One region of the Pseudomonas sp. NPDC078700 genome, then DNA from elsewhere that is predicted to be linked to it. Evidence: predicted binding sites of a transcription regulator. Region 1 holds the regulator's gene; the other holds the start of a gene.
The links. Region 1 encodes FliA, which starts transcription of late flagellar genes. Its sites were predicted from a motif close to CTAAAGTTTNNNNNNNNNNNGCCGNTAA; they were not measured.

Region 1 (7,515 bases):
GCAGCGCGAAATGACTGAGCGCCGCATGATGCAGGCAGTACCCCAGGCAGACGTGGTCATCACCAACCCGACGCATTTTGCCGTGGCGCTGAAATACGACCCGACTAAAGGCAATGCACCCGTGATGCTGGCGAAGGGGGGCGACTTCACTGCGTTGAAAATTCGCGAGATCGCCCAGGAGCATGATGTGATGCTGCTGGAGTCACCGGCGCTTGCGCGTGCGGTGTTCTACTCAACAGAAATCGATCAGGAAATCCCCGCTGGCTTGTACCTCGCCGTGGCTCAGGTGCTGGCCTACGTCTACCAGTTGCGGCAATACCAAGCCGGTAAAGCCAAGCGCCCTGATACGCTCAGAGATCTACCTATCCCGCCTGATTTACGCCGTGACGAGTAACGCTGCCTGCGAGACGTTTTTTAGTCGATTTCAGTGAATTTTCAGTTGCAGGGCAAAGTTGGACGGGATCTTGCAAAACCCCAGTGAAAGACGCCTGGGCGTCAAAAGATTGAACCACCTGGGGTAAAGATGTGGCGGTAGATCACTCACAAATTATCGGCAACGTGCGCAGTAATCTGTCGGGGTTGCGTCAGGGCAACCTGGGCATCCCGTTATTGCTCTTGGTCATGCTTGGCATGGTCATGTTGCCGATCCCGCCGTTTCTTCTCGACGTGCTGTTTACCTTCAGCATCGCCTTGTCGATTGTGGTGTTGCTGGTCAGTATCTACGCCTTGCGGCCGCTGGACTTCGCTGTATTCCCAACCATCTTGCTGGCGGCAACATTGCTGCGTCTGGCGCTTAACGTCGCGTCAACGCGGGTGGTATTGCTTCATGGTCACGATGGCCACGCGGCCGCAGGGCAGGTGATTCAAGCCTTTGGTGAAGTGGTGATCGGCGGCAACTACGTAGTGGGTATCGTGGTCTTCGCGATCCTGATGATTATCAACTTCGTGGTGGTGACCAAGGGTGCTGGGCGCATCTCGGAAGTCAGCGCGCGTTTTACCCTCGACGCCATGCCCGGCAAGCAAATGGCAATCGACGCCGACCTCAATGCCGGTTTGATTGAACAGGCTGAGGCCAAGAAACGTCGTTCCGAAGTGTCACAGGAAGCAGACTTCTACGGCTCGATGGACGGTGCCAGTAAGTTCGTTCGTGGTGACGCGATTGCTGGTTTGCTGATTCTGTTTATCAACCTGATTGGCGGTGTCGCCATCGGTATTTTCCAGCACGACCTGAGCTTTGCCGACTCGGGCAAGGTGTACACCCTGCTGACCATCGGTGACGGTCTGGTTGCCCAGATTCCATCGTTGCTGCTGTCGACGGCGGCAGCAATCATGGTGACCCGGGTGTCCAGCTCAGAAGACATGGGCGCGCAGGTTAACCGCCAGATGTTCGCTTCACCGCGAGCGCTGGCAGTGGCTGCCGCCATCATGATCGCGATGGGGTTGGTGCCGGGCATGCCGCACTTCTCCTTTATCAGTCTGGGTTTGGTGGCAGCCAGTGCGGCGTACTGGATCGCCAACAAGCAACGCAAGACCAAAGAAGATGAAGTCAAAGAGGTTCAGCGCCAGCAAGAACAGCTGCCTGCTCAACGCGCTCAAGACGTCAAGGAGCTGGGTTGGGATGACGTAACCCCCGTGGATATGGTTGGCCTGGAGGTTGGTTACCGGCTGATCCCGCTGGTTGATCGCAATCAAGGGGGGCAACTGCTCGCGCGGATCAAAGGTGTACGCAAAAAACTCTCCCAGGAGATGGGCTTTTTGATGCCTTCGGTGCATATCCGCGACAATCTCGACCTGCAGCCAAATGCCTATCGCTTGACCTTGATGGGCGTGAGCGTGGCTGAAGCTGAAGTTTATCCGGACCGTGAGCTAGCGATTAACCCAGGGCAAGTATTTGGCACCCTCAATGGGGTGGCCGCCAAAGATCCGGCGTTTGGTCTGGAGGCGGTGTGGATTGAAGTCAATCAGCGTGATCAGGCTCAATCGCTGGGTTACACCGTAGTCGACGCCAGCACCGTGGTAGCAACCCACCTCAATCAGGTGTTGCACAAGCATGCTCACGAGCTGCTGGGCCACGAAGAAGTCCAGCAACTTATGCAGTTGCTGGCCAAAAGCTCGCCAAAGCTGGCTGAAGAGCTGGTGCCGGGGTTGGTTTCGCTGTCGACCCTGCTCAAGGTGCTGCAAGCCTTGCTGCAAGAACAAGTGCCAGTGCGGGATATTCGTACCATCGCCGAAGCCATCGCCAATGTGGCGCCAAAGAGTCAAGATCCCGCCGCGATGGTGGCTGCAGTACGGGTTTCTTTATCTCGCGCAATCGTGCAAAGCATTGTGGGACTAGAGCCGGAGCTGCCTGTGATCACCTTGGAACCAAGGTTGGAACAGATATTGCTAAATAGCGTACAGAAGGCCGGTCAAGGTTCTGAAGAAGGCATTCTTTTAGAGCCGGGTATGGCAGAGAAGCTGCAACGGTCTTTGATTGATGCAGCGCAGCGCCAAGAAATGCTCGGTAAACCGGTGATTCTGCTGGTGGCGGGCCCGGTCAGGGCGATGCTCTCGCGGTTTGCACGAATGGCGGTAGCCAATGCCTATGTGTTGGCCTACCAGGAAATACCCGATAACAAGCAGGTCACCATCGTAGCGACGGTGGGTCAGAATTAAGTGGTGCTGAGTCGCACAGATGTAGTCCAGCCACCGCAAAGCCGAGGTCACAGGTATGCAGGTTAAACGTTTTTTTGCTGCCGATATGCGTCAAGCCATGAAGCTGGTTCGTGAAGAACTGGGCGCTGATGCGTCGATCATCGGAAATCGCCGCGTTGCTGGCGGCGTGGAACTGACGGCGGCTCTGGATTACCAGATTCCTGCGGCTCCGGCACGCCTGCCGAACCCTGAACTGGAAAGCGAGTTGCGCAAAACCCAGTCAAAGATCGCCGCTGCCCATGCAGAGCTGAGCCTGCGTGTTGAACCCGAGGTGGCGAAGGACCTGCAGTTGTTTGCTGAGCTGTCTGAACAACAGCCTGAAAGCCCATTGGATCTTGCTGTGCGTGCCTCGACTAAAGCGGCGGCGGCAGCGGTTGATCAAAGTACTATCGATGCGATGCGCTCTGAACTTTCAGGTCTGCGTGAGTTGATTGAAGTTCAACTCGGCTCTATCGCATGGGGGCAAATGCAAACACGCCGCCCACAACAAGCTAATTTGTGGCGTCGCCTGCAGCGCATGGGCTTGCCGGCCGATGTCGCCCGGCCATTGCTGGAACGCGTCAATGATATTGCCGAGCCTCGTCAAGCATGGCGTATGCTTCTGGCCCACTTGGCTCACGCGATCCAAGTGCCTAAGCAAGAACCTTTAGAAGACGGTGGTGTGATTGCGCTGGTAGGGCCTGCTGGCATGGGCAAGACCACCACTATCGCCAAATTGGCTGCTCGCTATGTGCTGAAGTATGGCGCGCAGAATGTCGCGTTGGTCAGCCTGGACAGCTATCGCATCGGTGCTCAAGAACAGTTGAAAACCCTGGGCCGCATTCTCAATGTGCCTGTGACGCTGGTCGATCCAAGTCAGTCGCTGACTCAAGTCATCACGCCGTTGATGCGCAAACGTGTGGTTTTAATTGATACTGCAGGCCTGCCAGCCAATGATCCGGCGCTGCGTATGCAGTTGGAGGCCTTGGCAAGTCGTTCAATTAATGCGAAAAATTATCTGGTTATGGCCGCAACCAGTCAAAATCAGGTGCTCAAATCGGCTTATCATAGTTATAAGCGTTGTGGGCTTATGGGCTGTATTCTGACTAAACTGGACGAAGCAGCAAGTATGGGTGAGGTTTTAGGGTTGGCCATTAGTCAGCGTTTGCCGGTGGCTTATGTAACTGATGGCCCTCGAATTCCAGATGATTTGCAACTGCCGCGCAGTCACCAGTTGGTCAGTCGCGCAGTCGGCCTCCAAGCTCAGGAAGAGCCGAGCGAAGACACCATGGCTGAAGTCTTTGCGGGCCTTTACCAGCAACCGGCAAAACGGGCGAGCTGATGCATTACCACATGATTTTTAGCACAGCCTTGATGCAAGCGGGTTGTGTTCATCTTAGTCGGAGCACAAAGGACAATGTGCTCCTGACCTGCGTGAGCAAGGAGCGTAATTAAATGGCGGTGCACCCAGTTCAAGTTATTGCTGTCACCGGCGGTAAAGGCGGGGTTGGCAAAACGAACGTGTCAGTCAATTTGGCCATGGCATTGGCTGAAGAGGGACGGCGCGTCATGTTGATGGATGCCGACTTAGGTTTGGCCAACATTGATGTGCTGCTCGGACTTACACCAAAGCGTACGCTGGCAGATGTCATCAGTGGCGAATGTGATATGCGCGACGTGGTGATCCAGGGACCGTGCGGTATTCGTATTGTGCCTGCCGCTTCCGGCACACAAAGCATGGTCCAGTTAACCCCGATGCAGCACGCTGGATTGATCCAGGCGTTTAGCGATATCAGCGAGAACATCGACGTGCTGATTGTTGATACCGCAGCGGGTATTGGTGATTCGGTGGTCAGCTTCGTGCGAGCCGCCCAGGAAGTTTTGGTCGTAGTTTGTGACGAGCCAACCTCAATCACTGACGCCTATGCATTGATCAAGTTGCTTAACCGTGATTACGGGATGAACCGCTTCCGCGTGTTGGCCAATATGGCGCACACCCCGCAAGAGGGGCGCAACCTGTTCGCTAAATTGAGCAAGGTGACTGATCGTTTCCTGGACGTCGCCCTGCAATACGTTGGTACTGTGCCTTATGACGAGTCGGTGCGTAAGGCGGTACAGAAGCAACGTGCAGTATTTGAAGCATTTCCACGTTCAAAATGCTCCGTGGCGTTTCGCGCAATTGCCCAGAAAGTCTGCACTTGGCCTTTACCCGCCAATCCACGCGGGCACCTGGAGTTTTTTGTCGAGCGTCTGGTGCATCAACCTGCTACTGACACGCCGGCATGACAGCGGCGTCTGGACTTCGAATGTATAGCAAAGCGCAGGGTAAAGACTTGCAACATCAGCTGATCGAGCGTTATGCGCCACTGGTTAAGCGAATTGCCTATCACCTTTTGGCGCGCTTGCCAGCGAATGTTCAAGTTGATGATTTGATTCAAGCCGGAATGATTGGCCTGCTCGAAGCCTCAAAAAAGTACGACGGCAGTAAAGGTGCGAGCTTCGAGACTTTTGCCGGAATTCGTATACGGGGTTCCATGCTTGATGAAGTGCGTAAGGGCGATTGGGCACCGCGTTCTGTGCATCGCAATAGCCGCATGGTCAGTGATGCAATTCGAGTAATTGAGGCAAAAACAGGTCGTGACGCTAAAGATCACGAAGTTGCTGCCGAACTCCAATTGAGTCTCGAAGATTACTACGGCATTCTTGGCGACACTTTGGGCAGCCGCTTATTCAGTTTTGACGACCTCTTGGAGGACGGTGAAAACGGCGGCTTGCAGGAAGATGCCAGTAACAGTCAATCCGGGCCTTCACGGGAGTTTGAGGAAGAGCGCTTTCAGGCAGCCCTTGCTGATGCAATCGGTAACCTGCCAGAACGTGAACAATTGGTTCTTTCGTTGTATTACGACGAAGAGCTGAACCTCAAGGAAATCGGTGAAGTGCTAGGGGTGAGTGAGTCTCGGGTTAGTCAGTTGCATAGCCAATGCGCCGCACGTTTGCGCGCGCGTCTAGGTGAATGGCGAGCCCAATAACATTTGTAGCCAGATTCTGAAAACCTTGTATAGCGAGGCGCAGTTAGTGTGCGCCTGGCCAGGCCGGTTTCACGATTAGAGGGTGCATTCAGAATGCTGAATGCACTGGGGAAGGTACGGAGGTCGACTTGGACAAGAACATGAAAATCCTCATCGTTGATGACTTTTCAACGATGCGCCGCATTATTAAAAACCTCCTGCGTGACCTGGGGTTTACTAACACCGCTGAAGCCGATGACGGCACAACTGCATTGCCGATGCTGCAAAGCGGCAGCTTCGACTTTCTGGTGACTGACTGGAACATGCCTGGCATGACCGGTATTGAACTGTTGCGCGCAGTGCGTGCTGATGAGCGTCTGAAACAACTGCCGGTACTGATGGTGACTGCTGAAGCTAAACGTGACCAGATCATCGAGGCTGCTCAAGCCGGTGTGAATGGCTACGTGGTGAAGCCATTCACTGCTCAGGTGCTCAAAGAAAAAATCGAGAAGATATTTGAGCGTGTAAACGGCTGACGTCTGCGCTGAGGTTGTTATGGAACACGATGATTCCCAAATGGGTGACTTTGAGTCGACCCTGAAAAGTAATGCCCACCAATTGCTTGAAAGCCTAGAGCGCGGCAATTTTGGTGATGCGGTTCAGGTCATCAATGAACTTAACAAAGTGCGTGACCGTGGTCTTTACCATGAAGTTGGCAAACTAACCCGCGAGTTGCACAGCGCCATTGTCAACTTTCAGCTAGACCCGCGCCTGCCATATGCGACTGAAGCCTCGCAAATTACTGACGCAACCGAACGCCTCAACTATGTGGTGACGATGACCGAAGATGCGGCCAACCGAACCATGGATCTGGTTGAGCAAAGTGCGCCGTTGGTTAACGATATCCGCACTGACGCACAAAGTCTGAGTGCCGACTGGGGGCGCTTTATGCGCCGTGAGATGGGCGCAGAGGATTTTCGCGAGCTGGCTAAGCGGGTCGAGTTGTTTCTGGCTAATAGCGAGCGCGACAGTGGCAAGTTGTCCGGTCACTTAAACGATATTTTACTGGCTCAGGACTATCAAGACCTGACCGGTCAAGTCATTAAGCGCGTGACTCAACTGGTGACTGAAGTTGAGAGCAATCTGCTCAAATTGATGCTTATGGCAACCCAGGTTGACCGGTATGCAGGCATCGAACATGACCCAGAAACGCTGCGTGCAGAAAAACAACAAGAAAAAAATCCATCTCAGGGTGAAGGTCCGCAGATTCATGCCGATAAGCTTGATGACGTTGCATCGAGTCAAGATGACGTCGACGATCTGTTGTCCAGTCTGGGATTTTAGGAGCACGTACATATGAGCTTCGGCGCCGATGAAGAAATTCTCCAGGACTTCCTGGTAGAGGCCGGCGAGATACTCGAACAATTGTCCGAGCAGTTGGTTGAGCTGGAAAGCCGCCCGGATGATATGAATCTGCTCAATGCGATTTTTCGGGGATTTCACACAGTTAAAGGCGGTGCCGGATTTCTCCAGCTCAATGAGCTGGTGGAGTGCTGTCACATCGCTGAAAACGTCTTCGATATATTGCGTAAAGGCGAGCGCCGAGTTGATTCGGAGCTTATGGACGTTGTCCTTGAAGCGCTTGACGCGGTTAATGGCATGTTCAGTGAGGTGCGTGAAGGCGCCACACCTACGGCTGCGACGCCAGAGTTGCTGGCCGCGTTGGCCCAGTTAGCTGAGCCGACATCTGCTGCGCCTGCTGTGGTCGCCCCAGTAGTTGCAGCGCCGACTGCCGCCGCTCCGACACCGGCTAATAACGATATTACCGACAGTG
Region 2 (7,515 bases), on a different contig from region 1:
CACCCAGTGGGGTTTTGCCATGCAGGGTTTGAGCATCAAAGCGGCCTTCGCCCGTGATAACCAGGTCGGCACCGACAACATGCTCAGCGAGCTTGGTCAGTTGCGCCACCACCTCTATACCGGGCCTGAACCTGGCCTTGAGCAAGGCCCGGGCTGCAAAGCCAATACCACCTGCTGCACCGCTGCCGGGGAAGTCGCGATGGTCTTCGCCAAGATGGGCCTCGATACAATCTGCAAAATGCGCGAGGGCATGATCAAGGCTTTGAATCTGCTCATCACTGGCACCTTTTTGGCCGCCGAAAATATATGACGCACCCTTGGGGCCGCAGAGTGGGTTATCGACATCGGCTGCCAGCTCGAAACTCACCTCAGACAAGCGAGCGTCCAGGCTTTGCAGGTCAATTTTCTGCAACGATGCGAGGGCTAATCCACCCGGTGCAAGCGCTACGCCTTGGGCATCAAGCAAGCGTGCACCCAGTGCTTCCAGCATGCCGGCACCCGCATCATTGGTCGCACTACCGCCCACAGTGAGAATGATGTGTTGAGCGCCTAGATCAAGCGCTTCGCTAATCAGCTCACCGGTGCCTCTGGTTGTGGTGATGCAGGCATTGCGCTGGTCTACGGGAACCAGTTGCAGGCCACTGGCTTCTGCCATTTCGATAATCGCCGTATGCATCTCTGGCAGCCAACCCCAGCGCGCCTCAACGCTATTGCCCAAGGGACCGGTCACGGAACTGATGCGAAGTTCCCCTTGCATGGCCGCAAGAATGGCATCAACTGTACCTTCGCCACCGTCGGCCATGGGGCATTTGACCAGTTCGGCGTCAGGGTAGACTTCTTGCAGACCAAGCTCGATAGCCGCGGCAACTTCGGCGGCGCTGAGGCTGTCTTTGAAGGAATCGGGGGCGATTATTATTTTCATGGGTAACTCCAACTCAGGCGAGCCGCCATGCTGCCACGCATGCAAGGGCGTCGCTTTGGTAAAGTGTACAAATGAGTTGCAAGTTATCTGTGCAACTGGACAAGTAGTTGGTTACTGATCGCAGCGCAGCAGCTCAACGCCCAGGTAGAGCTCGACCAACTCGCTCAAGCGATTCACATCCTTGCCGCTCAATTCGGCAATGCGCTCCAACCGGTAACGCAAGCTATTGCGATGGATGCCCAGGGCATCTGCACAGGCCTGGGGTTGGCCATCGTGTTCACACCAACTGCGCAGGGTCAGCAGCAGTTGGCCATTGCTGTCCTTGGCCTGAATGCAGCGCAATGGTGCTAGCAAAGCTGCCACTACATCATCGTCACGACGTGCCCAGAGCAGGGTTTGCAAGCGATATTGGTCAAGGGTCAGCAGCTGTGCTGCGGGTTTTATCGTCTGGCCGTAATCAAGTAAGTTGATGACGTGCTGGCAGCCTTCACGCAGGTGTCGAAGGTCTTGCGCTGAAGCCCCTGCAACCAGTCGGGCGACATGCCAGTCTTGTGCGTTCAACCGGTCGATCAACCCTGGCAACTCGACCTTTAAACTGGCAGGGCAGCACCATAACAACGTACAAGGAGAAAGCGTGGTGCACCAACTGTCGGGGTAACGAGTGCGCAGGTATTCGGTTTTAGCCTGAATATCGGCCTCATCGCCAGCCTCAATGATATAGGGTGTGCGTGACAGGTTGGGTTTGAGCCCAAGCTGATGGGCTTCCTCAACTTGGCGCTTGCTGCCGCCATCCTCTGCAAGCAGGGCTGCGATCAGGTCATCACAACGCTGGCGACGCCATTGTCGCTCTGTTTGCATGTGGCTCTGATCAACCAGCATCTCTGCCGTCATACGAACCAGTTGAGCAAAGGTGCGCAACTCAAGCGGATTACCCGAAAGGCCCAGCACGCCAATTAATTGGTCATCATGCATCAGCGGTAAATTAATACCTTGCTGCACGCCTTTGAGGCTCAAGGCGGCTTGCTCATCAATCTCAACAATACGTTTGTTGGTCAGAACCAACTGTGCGCCTTCATGCCGCGTATTGATTCGATCCGCTTCCCCACTGCCTAAAATCAGACCTTGGCTGTCCATGACATTGACGTTGCACGGCAGTATTGCCATCGCGCGATCAACAATGTCTTGGGCAAGTTCGTGGTTAAGTTCAAACATAGTGCGGTCTTCCAGTGCGGCGTTCTGGTTTAAGCATATTCACAGATTTAGCCGTGGCGCGCTTGTTCAAAAAGACAATGATTTGTTTTTTTATTGTGAGCTTGACCAATTCACCGTGCTTTTAGCCGCTCAGGTGTATGTCATTAAAACGGGGGTTGGTTTGGAGGTTAGTCGGTTGCTTCCATACCAACATTGGGTTCTAGGTGGTCAATGTGCTTAAAGCGCTCAACCAAAAAATCAATGAAATGACGGATTTTTGCAGATAACTGATGCTGCTCAGAGTAGATCGCGTAGACGTCTGCGGGGGCGGGTTGCAGGTCATCCAGAACTAAGCGTAATCGTCCACTGCGGACATATCGGGCAATGTCCCACTCGGCTCGCAGCAGAATGCCACGTCCCTCGAGTGCCCAATTCAACACTACCTCACCATCGTTGCAGCTCAGATTACTGCGTACTTTGACTCCCCGCGTACGTGAGCCTTCGACAAAATCCCACACACCATGTGTACCGTCGTTCTGCCGTAGAAAAATACAGTTGTGATTGGCAAGGTCATGAAGTCTCTCTGGTGTACCGAAACGTTCCAGATAGAGCGGCGAAGCGCATAGCATTCTGCGGTTACTGGCGATTCTTCTCGCGTGAAATCCGGCATCCGGCAAGGCACCAAAACGGATAACAATATCCAATCCGTTAGCAGCCAAATCCATTGGTCTATCTGACAAGATCAACTGTGCTTCAACGTCTGGGTATCGATCAATAAACGCAGCCAAGGCCGGACCAATATAGCGCCGCCCAAAGCCCATCGATGCATTGACTCGCAGCAGCCCTTTAGGCTGGCGACGACTGCTGGTTACCAGTTCTTCTACCGCATCAATATCGCCAATGATCCGGCTGGCGTGACGAAAATAGATTTCACCTTCGGGCGTCAAGCTCAGTGAGCGTGTCGTGCGATTGACCAGTCGTACGCCTAAGCGCTGCTCAAGCGCAGCCAAACGTTTACTCACGGCAGACGGTGTGATTCCCAGCTCACGGGCAGCTGCTGCAAGGTTTCCTTGCAATGCAAGGACGTGAAAAAACGTTAGATCTTGAGGTCGGCTCATTATTAACCTGAATTCACTAAAGTAGTTATTTTAACTCAATCTATTCGTTTATTTCACCACATATACTCGGGCCATCACTGTCTGGCGGGCTACCCGCTAAAAACAAAAAACGGAGCGCTTTATGAACACTTACAAGATTGCTGCTATTCCAGGTGATGGAATCGGAACCGAAGTTATTGCTGCGGGTTTAGAAGTGTTACAAGGGCTTTCGAATCGCCTAGGGGGCTTCAAGTTTGATGTCACTCATTACCCATGGGACTCTGAGTATTATCTCAAGCATGGTTACTATATTCCTGAAGGCGGCTTGGCTGAGATCAAGCAATCTGATGCTATTTTCTTTGGCGCTGTAGGCAGTCAGAAAGTACCGGATCATATTTCCCTTTGGGGTCTCCGCTTGCCGATATGCCAGGGCTTTGATCAATATGCAAATGTTCGTCCTGCTCGGGTTCTGCCTGGGGTAAAAAGCCCACTGACTAATGGCCAAGCTATTGACTGGGTTATCGTGCGTGAGAACTCAGAGGGTGAGTATTCAGGTAGCGGTGGTCGTGTACACCAAGGTCTGCCGATCGAAGTTGCAACTGAAGTGTCAACTTTCACCCGCGTTGGTGTAGAGCGCATCCACCGTTTTGCTTTCGAACTGGCCCGCAGTCGTCCAGCCAAACACCTGACCCTGGTAACCAAATCTAATGCTCAGCGGCACGGCATGGTGCTGTGGGATGAAGTCTTTGCTGAGGTTGCCAAGGATTTCCCTGACGTTCGCACCACGCGTGAATTAGTCGATGCGGTCACGACCACCATGGTACTCAAGCCAGAGCGTTTGGATGTGGTCGTTGCCACTAATCTTCACGCCGACATTTTGTCTGATTTGGCAGCAGCGCTCTCTGGAAGTTTAGGCATTGCACCGACCGCGAACCTCAACCCAGATAGAACGTTCCCATCCATGTTTGAGCCTATCCATGGCTCGGCATTTGATATCACGGGTAAAGGTGTCGCTAATCCAATTGCCACGTTCTGGACCGCAGCCATGATGCTTGATCATCTGGGTGAAAAAGCTGCAAGCGAGCACCTTATGCGTGCGATTGAGGATGTCACTGCAAGTGGTTTGCACACACCAGACCTCGGGGGTACAGCCACCACCCGTCAAGTGACTGATGCAGTTCTTGAAGTCATTAATCGTTAAGACACGCCTAAAAGTACCGGCATGTCTGTCGGTACTTTCTATGTGTTGTTAACAACCGTTGCATCTTGTCGGTGTAGCGATGTGTTAACGCTGTGAATCTGCAGAAGAAATAAAGACCGAAATACCGTAGCCGGGGTTTTATTGCTCCGCCTGTTAGCTGCCTTGAGCAGCGAGCAGACATTCCTAAACAAAAATAATATATGGAGCCTCCCGACTCAGGGAGTGAATTGCATGAGCCACATAGAAATTACGTTGCTTTTCTTGCTATTCGCCACAGTTATGTTCGTCTGGGAGCGAATCCCTCTCGCACTCACCTCTATCATCGTTTGTTTGGGCCTTGTTCTGACTGGCGTACTTGATGCAAAAAGTGCCTTCAACGGGTTCATCAACACAAACGTTATCCTTTTTGTTGCAATGTTCATCGTCGGCGGCGCTTTATTTCAGACGGGTATGGCCAACAATATTGGTGGCCTGGTGACTCGATTTGCCAAGACTGAGCGCCAGTTAATTGTGGCGGTTATGGTTATAGTCGGGCTGCTCTCTGGCGTACTTTCCAATACCGGTACTGCAGCGGTGCTGATCCCTGTTGTTATTGGTATCGCCTCAAAATCAGGGTTCGCGCGTTCGCGTTTGTTGATGCCTCTCGTCTTTGCTGCTGCGATGGGTGGCAATCTCTCACTTATCGGTGCCCCCGGTAATTTAATTGCACAAAGTGCGCTGCAAAAGGTGGGTTTAGAGTTTTCATTTTTTGAGTACGCAAAAATCGGCCTTCCGCTGCTCGTTTGTGGAATTATTTATTTCGCTTTTTTCGGCTACCGTCTTTTGCCAGAAGCGAATGGCAGCGACAGCAGAACGGCTGAGCATGCCTCACCCGATTTCTCGATGGTTCCAAAATGGAAGCAAGTCACTTCCTTGGTGGTGATGATAGGCACCATTCTAGGTATGGTATTTGAAAGCGTAATCGGTATCCCGCTGCACATCACTGCATGTATTGGTGCGGCGGTTTTAGTCTTAGTCGGCGTATTAACAGAGAGGCAGGCTTACCAATCCATCGATACCCAAACCATATTCATATTTGGTGGAACATTGGCATTGGCAGGTGCGTTGGATAAGACAGGGGCTGGGGCAGAAACCGCTAGCTATATCATGGGTATGCTCGGTGAAAATGCATCACCGATTGTGCTTCTAGTTACCATATTCTCTATATCCTGTGCGCTCACCAATTTCATGTCTAACACTGCTACAACGGCACTTTTGGTTCCGATAGGTATGTCCATTGCGACCAACCTTGGTGCCGATCCAAGAGCAGTTCTCATGTGTATCGTAATTGGTGGCTCTTGCGCTTATGCGACGCCAATCGGTATGCCTGCAAACCTGATGGTGCTCTCTGCGGGAGGGTATAAATTCTTCGACTACGTAAAGTGTGGTTTGCCACTTATTTTGGTAGCTGGCGCTATATCGATACCTCTTTTGTTGATCTTTTTCCCATTTTTCCCGAGTTAATCATTGCGATTAGGCTCAAGTTTTCGGCTGTTATCTAGTGTCCTCTTGCCTGTGTATGAATGCGCAGGAGGGCCATCTCAACAATCCTCCAGCCCCAACATTTAAGGCGGTCTGCGGTGTTGAACTGCAATCGAATTATTGTGCCCGACGCTTTCTCAAGGTAGGGCAGATAGAGAGAGCCAACTTTTGTTGGGGGAGGCGTGGTTAAACCTGTTGTGGCGTCAAGTTTTCCGGGTGCATAGCGATAGGTAAGTATCAACCATGGAGGGTACCCTGATGCTATTACGAAAACTGAATTTGGCGCCTCGCGCAGCGCTTTGCTTTGGCTTTTTTTGTCTAATGATTGTCTGCGTCGGTCTGCTTTCGCTGCGTCAAGCAGACAAACTTAATGATTCAGAGACTTATGTAGAAGTTAACGTGGTCGGCACCATCAGGTTGGTTGGTGACCTGAGTAAAGAGTTTGTGGGGATCCGTCGCAACAGTGCTCTGGTAAGAAATCCGATTGAGTCTGAAGAGCGCCGCGCTCAAGCACGTAACGACATCTTGCAAGCTAGACCAAGAATAGAAAACCTTATCAAGGCCCTGGAAAGCTTAATCGTCACTCAAGATGGCCGGATGGCTTACGACGCGTTTGTCGAGGCGCGCAACGCCTATATCACCGTCCAAAACCAATACTTGGAAATTATTGCATCCGCAAACCTGGAAGAAGCGGTTCATTTCGCCGGTGACGAGATGAAGCCCGCTACTGGGCTGGTTCAAGAGACGCTGACTAAACTGACTGAAATCAATGAAGAAAAAGCCGCAGAAGCCGGCGTAGAGGCTGATGAGGTGTATAGGCAAACTCACCTTGTGGTCTGGACTTCGGTTGCAATAAGTTTTGTCGCGTCCTTGCTGCTTGCCTTACTTTTCACCCGCAGCATAACCGCGCCGATTGGTGCTTCACTGGCCATCGCTGAACGCATTGCAAAAAACGATTTGAGCCAGGATATCAAGATCGAAGGCTCTGATGAGGCCGCGCGGTTGGTCGCAGCACTTGCCGCCATGCAGAACCAACTACGAGATGCCCTTACATTGATTGGCGACTCATCCACTAAGTTGGCCGCGACCTCGGAAGAAATGCATGCTGTGACCGAGGATGCTGCGCAGACTATTCAACGCCAAGGCCACGAAATAGAAATGGCAGCAACTGCGGTGACTGAAATGAGTGCTGCCGTTGAAGAGGTTGCCAATAATGCCACTTCGACTTCGCAGATGACCGCGCAGTCCAGTGAGGCTGCTGCCGATGGCAGGACCCAAGTGGATGAAACCGTTAACGCGATTAACCTGATGGTTGCCAGTGTCGAGACAACTTCAAGTGAGGTGCAAGCACTGGTTGTGATGGCGACCGACATTAGCAAAGTGCTTGACGTGATAAGAGCAATTGCCGAGCAAACAAACTTGCTTGCATTGAACGCTGCGATTGAAGCCGCAAGGGCCGGTGAAGCAGGCCGCGGTTTTGCCGTGGTCGCCGATGAGGTTCGGGCGCTGGCCTATCGCACACAGCAGTCCACTCAAGAAATCGAACAAATGGTCAGTTCGATTCAGGCAGGCACGAGTAATGC

Region 2: ACIGCM_RS07180 (methyl-accepting chemotaxis protein) is a predicted target of FliA. The motif match lies at 6,135-6,162, and genes of this name have one in related genera.

The regions. Positions count from the first base shown of each region.
Region 1 is NZ_JBITUI010000001.1:499,247-506,761, reverse strand. Features, by position in the region: gene flhB (flagellar biosynthesis protein FlhB) at 1-394, shown strand, start outside; gene flhA (flagellar biosynthesis protein FlhA) at 526-2,655, shown strand; gene flhF (flagellar biosynthesis protein FlhF) at 2,711-4,015, shown strand; gene fleN (flagellar synthesis regulator FleN) at 4,129-4,959, shown strand; gene fliA (RNA polymerase sigma factor FliA) at 4,956-5,702, shown strand; gene ACIGCM_RS02375 (chemotaxis response regulator CheY) at 5,843-6,217, shown strand; gene ACIGCM_RS02370 (protein phosphatase CheZ) at 6,237-7,025, shown strand; gene ACIGCM_RS02365 (chemotaxis protein CheA) at 7,038-7,515, shown strand, end outside.
Region 2 is NZ_JBITUI010000002.1:281,983-289,497, forward strand. Features, by position in the region: gene ACIGCM_RS07155 (glycerate kinase) at 1-922, opposite strand, end outside; gene ACIGCM_RS07160 (sugar diacid recognition domain-containing protein) at 1,034-2,134, opposite strand; gene ACIGCM_RS07165 (LysR family transcriptional regulator) at 2,302-3,231, opposite strand; gene ACIGCM_RS07170 (tartrate dehydrogenase) at 3,353-4,411, shown strand; gene ACIGCM_RS07175 (SLC13 family permease) at 4,643-5,914, shown strand; gene ACIGCM_RS07180 (methyl-accepting chemotaxis protein) at 6,191-7,515, shown strand, end outside.